3 regions of the Vibrio sp. SCSIO 43133 genome follow, and region 3 is predicted to be linked to each of the others. Evidence: predicted binding sites of a transcription regulator. Region 3 holds the regulator's gene; each other region holds the start of a gene.
The links. The regulator CRP, encoded in region 3, controls carbon source genes, mostly activating them, when cyclic AMP is high. The targets are predictions, from matches to a motif close to TGTGANNNNNNTCACA.
Positions count from the first base shown of each region.

Region 1 (3,187 bases), on a different replicon from region 3:
CGGCTTTATCGAGCTCCCCGCGACCAATTGCGATGCGTGCAATCATTGAGTAGCTATGAAGGTGCTTGCTCGGTGAATGGTTGCCAAGTACATCAAGCCCTTTATAAGCACACTCCTCAGCTTCATCCAATCGGTTCCAGCACCATAATACTTGCGCACGAACACGCAGTAAGAACTCATGCAATGGGACTTGATGTAGCTGCTGTTCTTCGATGAGTTTCAGTGCGCTATCCTGAATTTCGAACGCGGCTTGTACGTAGCCTTGTGCAATCAGAATTTCACTCTGCTGAAGCTGGGCCCACAGTGCTTGGTGATAGACATGGTACTGACGCGCGAGCTTTTCAGTCTGCTGCATCATCGACAAAGCACGGCTAAGCTGACCGATGACGTGATTCACTTCACCCACCACCGAAGTTGCCACGATACGGCTGCGATAAACAGAATGGTCGAGTTCACTCAATGCTTGCTCGGCAAGTTCAAGCGCTTTTTCTGGTGAGTTTTGGTTAATGGCAACTTGAGCTAGCAGCGCGTGGAATTCACCTTCTTGCTTCTTCGAGCGTTCAACGTTGCGCGTTTCCATTTCTTTGTCGGCTTTAGCAATCAGCTCGCCAACATCGTTGTAGCGGTGCTGACTTTGCGCCAACCACGCCTGCAACATACACAGCTTTGGCTGGCTATATAATTGGTCTTGGGTCAGGACCGCAATGGCTCCTTCCAGAGTTGCAAGCTCACCTTGGTTGAACATTTTCCAGCCAAACTCGCTTAAAATTTTCGCAACCAACTCACTGTTATTGGCCAGTTGAGCATGACGCAGTGCTTGGTGAGGCACTTTTTGCTCTAGCCAAGCTTCGGCTGCTGCCAAATGAAGCTCGTGCTCCTGCTGAGGAATACGCGCTTTGCGCTCATGGGATAAGAACTCGGCAAACAGATTGTGGAATCTAAACCAGTTATTTTCTCCCTCAAGTGGGTAGATAAATAGGCCGAATCGGTTAAGAGATTCAATCATGCTTAGCGCATCGTCGCGCTTGGTTAGGGCGATAACCAGACTGTCATTGAAGTGATCGAGTACTGAACACTGCATCAAGAACTTGCGGGTATCTTTATCTAACAGGTCAAACACTTCCTCAACCAAATAGTCCCAAAGGTGTGCATGGTTGAATTGAGAAATAGTCTCGACCGATTGGGCAAGAGTACGTTTTTGGTGCTGTGCTTGTAGTGCAAATAACTGCAATGCAGATGGCCAGCCTTCAACGTAAGTACGCAATGAGTCGGCGGTCTCATTGTCGATATCGCTTGCGAGTCGTTGGCTAAAGAAACGCGTGGTCTCTTCGGTATCAAAAGCGAGTAGCTCGTTGCCAATCTCGATCATTAAGTCACGCACACGGAGGTTCGCTGTGCCTAAAGGAGGGTTACCTCGACTGGTAACCACGAGAGTAACATTATCTGGCATGTGCTTAAGGAAAAAGCGCATCGCTTCGTGAATCTCTTCGTCAGTGATTAAATGGTAGTCATCAAGGACGATATAGCACTCGTTATGATAGCTCGTCAGTTCAGCAAACACTTCACTAAACAGGGAGTGGAGTGAAGAGAATTGACGACGCTCTGCCAAGGTTTGTGCATTTGGACATGTGTTATTCGTGGCTTTGTTGATGGCCTGCAATAGGTAGTTGACGAAGCGGAACGGGTCGTTGTCACTTTCATCGATGCTGTACCAGCCAACGTTTGGTTTATCTGATAGCCATTGAGCTGCCATCGTTGTTTTGCCGTAACCGGCGGGCGAGCGAAAAAGTACAAGCTTATAAAATGGAGCCTGTGCTAGCAGGTCCAATACTCGTGGACGCACAATCGCGTTATGTAAGCGTCCAGGTCGAGTTAGTTTTGAAGGAATCCACATAGATATTTCCTACCAATTTATTATGTTCTACTCCGTCGGGGAGTAGGGAGCGAGTCACCAAAGCTTTTTATTGCACGTTCGATGGTATGAGAGAGTGAGCTCTACATTTATTGATCGAGGGCTATATTTTGATTTTTAAGCTTTTTTCACAGCTACTACGCCTTATAAATGTGATTAATGTCACCTTTATTGCTTGGTGTGGAGTGTGAATGGCCTGTCATGTATACAAAAAAACCTGGTGATTTGCGGCTTTTTTCGAGGCTAATTGTGATCTGAACAGCAGAATTTGTATTTAGTCCGATAAGGGATAGCAAATGTTTCTTAATTAACGCTTAGAGTGAAATGTGAGCTTGGCGTGATCGTTATCACCAGAAAAAACAGAATGGTTAACCGGAATGGGAGATCGATCACTAAGTGGAGGGGAGTACGCCCTCTACGCCCTCCTCACTCATCCTCCATGGAGTCGGAACTAGGAGGATGTTTATGGAAACGTCACCATGCACGATATGGGACAGATGGATAAAAACTTAAAGTGAGATTTCTTAATGAAACCTACTCAGCAAAAACAATTTGATAAAGCTTCTTTCCAAGAAAGTGTTAAAAAGCACCTGTCTGCTACTTACGCAACGACTGTTGAGGCTGCTTCTGAGCGCCAATGGTATCTAGCAATGGGTCGAGCGTTAGCGGAATTAACTACGTTTGACCTTCTTGCCACTGAAGCGGACGAGCGCATCAAAAAAGCAAAAAGTGTTAACTACCTATCTCTTGAGTTCTTGATTGGTCGTTTGACGGGTAACAACCTGATCAGCATGGGCTTGTATGAGCAGATCACTGAAGCAATGGCTGAGCTAGGTCATAATCTTACCGATCTTCTTGAAGAAGAGCGCGACCCATCACTTGGTAACGGTGGTCTTGGGCGTCTAGCGGCGTGTTTCATGGATTCATGCGCCGCTCAAGAATACCCAACGGTAGGCTACGGTCTGCACTATGAATACGGCCTATTTAAGCAGTCATTCAAAGATGGCCGTCAACAAGAAGCACCAGACGCATGGCGCGGTGTAGAAGGTTATCCATGGGAAGTGGCGCGTCCAGAACTTGCGCAAGAAATTGGCTTTTACGGTCACGTTGAAGTTGTCAACGAGAACGGTAAAGAAGTTCGTAAATGGGTTCCTGGCATGACAGTAAAAGCGATGCCTTGGGATCTACCTATCGTAGGTTACGAGTCAGAAACAGTGTACCCATTACGTCTTTGGGAATGCCAAGCTATTGCACCATTCTCATTGGCAAGCTTCA
Region 1 is NZ_CP068025.1:1,310,005-1,313,191, reverse strand. It holds gene malT (HTH-type transcriptional regulator MalT) at 1-1,894, opposite strand, end outside; gene JKJ11_RS22740 (glycogen/starch/alpha-glucan phosphorylase) at 2,440-3,187, shown strand, end outside.
Region 1: the regulator CRP is predicted to act here: its motif matches at 2,064-2,079, upstream of malT (HTH-type transcriptional regulator MalT).

Region 2 (3,187 bases), 750 kb from region 3:
AGCTTGAGCTTTAGCGTCTTTACCAACTAGAGCTTCAGCGATTGCACCGTTAACAGCTTCAACAGCTTTAAGAACACCTTTACCTAGGAAACGTGCTTTGTCACCGTCACGTAGCTCAAGAGCTTCACGAGAACCAGTAGATGCGCCAGATGGAGCTGCCGCCATACCTACGAAACCGCCTTCTAGGTGTACTTCAGCTTCTACAGTTGGGTTACCACGTGAGTCGATGATTTCACGACCTAGAACTTTAACGATCTTAGACATTAATGTTTCCTCTCATTGAATATAAATGTCAAAATTAAGGGCAGCCGCACAACCTTCGCAACCGCCCGTATCCTTTTACTTTTCTTCAGTACCGCGCTGGAATTCGCCCGCCGCTTTCACAAAGCCTGTAAATAACGGGTGACCATCGCGAGGCGTTGAAGTGAACTCTGGGTGGAACTGCGCAGCTACAAACCATGGGTGAGCTGGGTTCTCAATCACTTCAACTAGTTTCTTGTCTGCTGACAGACCAGAAACTTTAAGACCTGCTTTTTCAATCTGTGGACGAAGTACGTTGTTCACTTCGTAACGGTGACGGTGACGTTCATGGATCTTAGCGTTGCCATATAGTTCGTACGCTTTTGTCCCTTTTTCTAGGTGACATAGCTGAGAACCAAGGCGCATTGTACCGCCAAGATCAGACGTTTCGGTACGTTCTTCAACTTTACCTTCACCATCTACCCACTCTGTGATCAAGCCTACCACAGGGTATTTAGTCTCTTTGTTAAATTCTGTTGAATGTGCACCTTCCATACCCGCAACGTTACGCGCGTATTCGATAAGTGCCACTTGCATACCTAGACAGATGCCTAGATAAGGTACTTTGTTTTCACGAGCGTATTTTGCAGCAAGGATCTTACCTTCAACACCACGGTCACCGAAGCCACCAGGTACAAGGATTGCGTCTAGACCAGCTAGCGCTTCTTCGCCTTTTGTTTCCACGTCTTGTGAATCAACGTACTTAATCTTCACACTCAGGCGGTTTTTAAGGCCTGCATGTTTTAGCGCTTCGTTTACAGACTTATAAGCATCTGGTAGTTCGATGTATTTACCTACCATACCGATAACTACTTCAGCCGTTGGGTTAGCTTCTTCGTAAATTACCTGTTCCCACTCAGAAAGATCAGCTTCTGGAGCAGAGATACCAAAGCGTGAACATACTAGGTCGTCTAGACCTTGCGCTTTAATTAGTTGAGGGATCTTGTAGATAGAATCTACGTCCTTCATTGAGATTACCGCTTTTTCTTGAACGTTACAGAAAAGCGCAATCTTCTTACGCTCGTTTGCAGGGATCATACGATCACTACGGCAAACAAGAATGTCTGGTTGGATACCGATAGACAGTAGCTCTTTTACAGAGTGCTGAGTCGGCTTGGTTTTCACTTCACCAGCTGCTGCTAGGTAAGGAACCAAAGTTAGGTGCATAAACATTGCACGCTCACGACCAAGCTCAACGGCTAACTGACGAATGGCTTCCATAAACGGTAGTGATTCGATATCACCAACTGTACCACCAACTTCAACGATAGCGACATCGTGGCCTTCAGAGCCAGCGATCACGCGATCTTTAATAGCATTAGTAATGTGAGGGATTACCTGAATAGTTGCACCTAGGTAGTCACCACGACGCTCTTTGCGAAGAACATCAGCGTAAACACGACCAGCAGTGAAGTTGTTGCGTTTTGTCATCTTGGTACGGATGAAACGCTCGTAGTGACCAAGGTCAAGGTCAGTTTCAGCGCCATCTTCCGTGACGAACACTTCACCGTGCTGAGTTGGGCTCATTGTGCCCGGGTCAACGTTGATGTAAGGGTCAAGCTTCATCATGGTCACTTTAAGACCACGTGCTTCTAAAATTGCTGCAAGAGATGCTGCTGCAATACCTTTACCTAGAGAGGATACTACCCCGCCAGTAACAAAAATATAATTTGTCGTCATGTTTAACCTGAAGTTGGTTGAATGAGGGAAAATGGATTTCTTCTGGACGGGATGCAAATATACCAGAAGCCCTTTACCGCCACAACGTGAAACTTATCACATTCAAAATTTTTATTTTTTGCTTCAAATCAATTGTAGAAACTTACACCAATGAGAAGCGGTTCACAAATCCGAGGACTTTTCTTGTTTTTTTACGTCATTCCAAAACTGGTCAAGCTCTTGAAGGCTAAAGTCTGTAAGGGATTTACCATCTTCGCCAGCCCTTGCCTCAACACCTTTAAAGCGACGAGAAAATTTATTGTTCGCTTTTCTCAGCGCAACCTCAGGATCTTTTTTCAAATGTCGAGAAAGATTCACTACGGCAAACAATAGATCTCCGACCTCTTCTTCCAGCTTCTCTTCATCAACATCAACCTGAATCGCTTCCTGAACCACCTCTTCAACTTCTTCCTGAACCTTGTCAACTACAGGTCCTAACGCATCCCAATCAAAGCCATATTTAGCGCAACGTTTCTGGATTTTATTGGCCTTTGAAAGTGCAGGTAACGATTGTGGTATTGAGTCTAGAATACTTTCTTCGTTTTTGCCTACCTCAGCCTTTTCCTTCTTTTTCTCAGCTTCCCAATTGGCATTGATAGCGGCTTCATCTGCAAATTCCACATCAGAAAAAACGTGCGGATGACGTCTAGTGAGCTTGTCATTCAATCCCTCAACAACCTCGTTGAAGTCAAATAACCCTTGCTCTTTTGCCATCTGGCTATAAAAAATCACTTGAAACAACAGATCGCCCAGCTCTTCTTTTAGATTTTGCCAGTCTTGGTTATGAATAGCGTCGACCACTTCAAACGTTTCTTCGATGGTGTGCGGTACGATGGTTTCGAAGGTCTGTTTGCGATCCCATGGACAGCCATGCTGCTCATCTCGAAGCTGAGCCATAATAGTGAGAAGTTGTTCAATGGGTTGAGACATAGTTAGATTCCTAAACAAAAAGGTTGGAAAACCAACCTTTTATTATTGTTCAACATGATGTGATTACGTCAGTATAACGCTCACTTGAGTCTTGCTTAACCCAAGCGCTTCACACTCATGACGTCTTTAATTTGTTCAATACGCTTAGTCACGCGTGACAGCACCTCGATATTCGTCAGCTCTAGATCAAAATCCATAATCGATAACTGACGCTTGTAATCACTGCGACTCTTCATAG
Region 2 is NZ_CP068024.1:441,579-444,765, reverse strand. It holds gene eno (phosphopyruvate hydratase) at 1-264, opposite strand, end outside; gene pyrG (CTP synthase) at 340-1,980, opposite strand; gene mazG (nucleoside triphosphate pyrophosphohydrolase) at 2,143-2,949, opposite strand; gene relA (GTP diphosphokinase) at 3,045-3,187, opposite strand, start outside.
Region 2: the regulator CRP is predicted to act here: its motif matches at 2,066-2,081, upstream of pyrG (CTP synthase).

Region 3 (3,187 bases):
CGTTGGACGATAAGGTATCGCACGTCAAAGCTCAACTAGAGAGCGGAGAAGCTGTAATTGTCTTCTCCGAATTACATGAAACCGTCGATATTCAGCTACGTCGTTCGATGTAAATGACGTGAGCATGACAATCTAGTGCTATAGTAAAACGCTATTGAACCTAAATGAGCAAACAACGTCTAAATGGTTCATAGGGTTAGCAAAACAAAATTATAACTATCATTACACAGGAAGTGTTATGTCTGCAAAACACCCCATTATTGCGGTGACCGGCTCTTCTGGAGCAGGTACAACAACAACGTCAGAAGCGTTTCGCAAAATGTTCAACATGATGAGCGTGAAGCCCGCTTTTATTGAAGGTGACAGCTTTCACCGCTTTACTCGTCCAGAAATGGATATCGAGATCCGCAAAGCCAAAGAGCAAGGAAAACACATCAGTTACTTTGGCCCGCAAGCAAATGACTTCCCTGCGTTAGAAGAATTCTTCCGCAACTACGGACAAAATGGCACAGGTCAGTTCCGTCGTTACCTGCATACGTTTGATGAAGCTGTACCATACAATCAAATGCCTGGCACATTCACGCCTTGGCAAGATCTGCCTGAAAATTCCGATGTACTGTTTTATGAAGGCTTACACGGTGGTGTTGTCGACGGAGAGGTAAACGCAGCTCAACATGTCGACTTACTTATCGGCATGGTGCCGATAGTCAACTTGGAGTGGATTCAGAAATTTGTTCGTGATACTCGCGATAGAGGGCATTCCAGAGAAGCGGTTACCGACTCTATTGTCCGTTCAATGGATGATTACCTTAGTTATATTACCCCGCAATTCTCACGCACTCATATTAACTTTCAACGCGTCCCTACGGTGGATACCTCCAACCCACTCAACGCCAAAGGCATTCCAAGCTTAGATGAAAGCTTCGTGGTGATTCGTCTACGTGGTATCAAAAATGTCGATTTCCCTTATCTATTGGCAATGATAGATGGCTCGTTCATGTCGCGACATGACACCATAGTGGTACCGGGCGGTAAGATGAGTTTTGCGATGGAATTAATCGTCAGACCAATACTTCAACAGCTCATAGAAACTGGAAAAATAGGTTAGCTTTCACGCTTTAACCGTAGATGATTTTTTATACCGTGATCATGTGCACAGTTTTGTATAGAAAAATGGTCTGATGACACGATTAAAATCAAGAAAAATGGCGCAAAAAAGGATACTATTTCTAGGAAACAGAAGATCGCTTGCGCCATCTTCAAAGTGCTTTTATGCTAGTAAGTCTTAACCAACGGGCTTGCTAACAAATATGGAAAGCAGCAAGCATACCCTGCAGAGGAAGTAAGATATATGGTTCTAGGTAAACCTCAAACCGACCCAACGTTAGAGTGGTTCCTTTCACACTGCCACATTCACAAGTATCCTTCTAAGAGCACGCTAATCCATGCGGGCGAGAAAGCGGAAACTCTTTACTACATCGTAAAAGGTTCTGTAGCGGTACTGATCAAAGATGAAGAAGGCAAAGAGATGATCTTGTCTTACCTTAACCAAGGTGACTTCATTGGTGAACTTGGCTTGTTCGAAGAAGACCAAGAACGTACGGCATGGGTACGTGCAAAATCTCCTTGTGAAGTTGCGGAAATCTCATTCAAGAAATTCCGTCAGCTGATTCAAGTTAACCCTGATATTCTAATGCGCTTATCTGCTCAAATGGCAAGCCGTCTACAAGTGACTAGCCAAAAAGTAGGTGACTTAGCGTTCCTAGACGTAACAGGCCGCATTGCTCAAACGCTACTAAACCTAGCGAAGCAACCAGACGCAATGACTCACCCAGATGGCATGCAAATCAAGATCACTCGTCAAGAGATCGGCCAAATTGTTGGCTGTTCACGTGAGACAGTGGGACGCATTCTTAAGATGCTAGAAGAGCAGAACCTAATCTCTGCTCACGGTAAGACTATTGTTGTTTACGGTACTCGTTAATTTCTAGCGACGTTACTTTTACAAAAGCTAATAGCTAAAAAGCCACCGCGAGGTGGCTTTTTTATTATTTATTGGTGCGTACTCTCAAAAATCTTATCCGCAGATGCCGCAACGAAACCTTGATAGTAACTGCCGTCCGCCATTTGATATCGCTTAGCAAACTCATAGAAGCCGCCAGGGATAGCCTGTTCACCATCGGTGAACATCACCGGCACTTTATCCGCCATCGTTGAAGACTGCTCAAGTAACACCTCAGGAGAACCTTTAACTTCACCGCCAGATTCATTGATAGCAAAACCGGCCTCACGAAGATGTTGGTTTACTTCTACGACTTCCTGAAAACGATCCAGCTGATTTACGCTCACCGTAAAGTGGTTAGCACCATAACCGTGGGCAGCCAACCACGATGCATACTCGCTCTCTTCGGCTAGCGTCTGAAAATCAGCGTAACTCAAGTCCCATAGACGCCCACCATAAAGGAAGTCTGCGCTATCCAACTTCGCCGCTTCAACTTGAGCCACCAGCTTAGCGACAATATCTTGCAGCTGCTGCGAACACAGTTCGACTCTAAGCTCACTAATAAACACTTTTGGTAATACAGCATTACTATGCTCTAAATGAATCGCAGAGAGCTTCTTGGCCTCAAACACATAATCACCAGAGACTTTGTAGCCAAGAGCGATAAAGTGCTTTGCCAACGAATCGATGCCCAGAGGGCCGACATTAAAAGTACGTAGCGCAATGTGGTCGTTAATCAGCGCTTCATCCTCTTTGAGCAGAGCATGGACTTTATCAGCAGAAGGGCAAAGACGGCGAATATAGTCTTGCCATAAATGGTTAAATAGAGCGTCTACAGTCATAACAGAAGTTCCTTAGAGTTCAATACCAGGGCTTAGCGTTGCAGGAAGCACGGTATTGTCTCCTTCCATGGACGCCATAGGGTATGCACAGTAATCGGCCGCATAGAAAGCACTTGGTCTTAGGTTACCTGATGCACCAGGTCCTCCGAATGGCGCATCACCACTCGCTCCAGTAAGCTGACGGTTACGGTTTACAATGCCTGCACGAATATGGTCAACGAAGTACTGCCACTCTTCATCGCTTTGCGAAATCAAACCTGCCGACAAACCAAAGCGAGTATCGTTTGCGAGTTCTACTGCTTGTGGTAGCGTTTCATAGCGTACTAGCTGTAACAAGGGACCA
Region 3 is NZ_CP068024.1:3,289,429-3,292,615, forward strand. It holds gene JKJ11_RS15400 (YheU family protein) at 1-113, shown strand, start outside; gene JKJ11_RS15405 (phosphoribulokinase) at 239-1,108, shown strand; gene crp (cAMP-activated global transcriptional regulator CRP) at 1,352-1,984, shown strand; gene JKJ11_RS15415 (DUF1338 domain-containing protein) at 2,053-2,844, opposite strand; gene astD (succinylglutamate-semialdehyde dehydrogenase) at 2,857-3,187, opposite strand, start outside.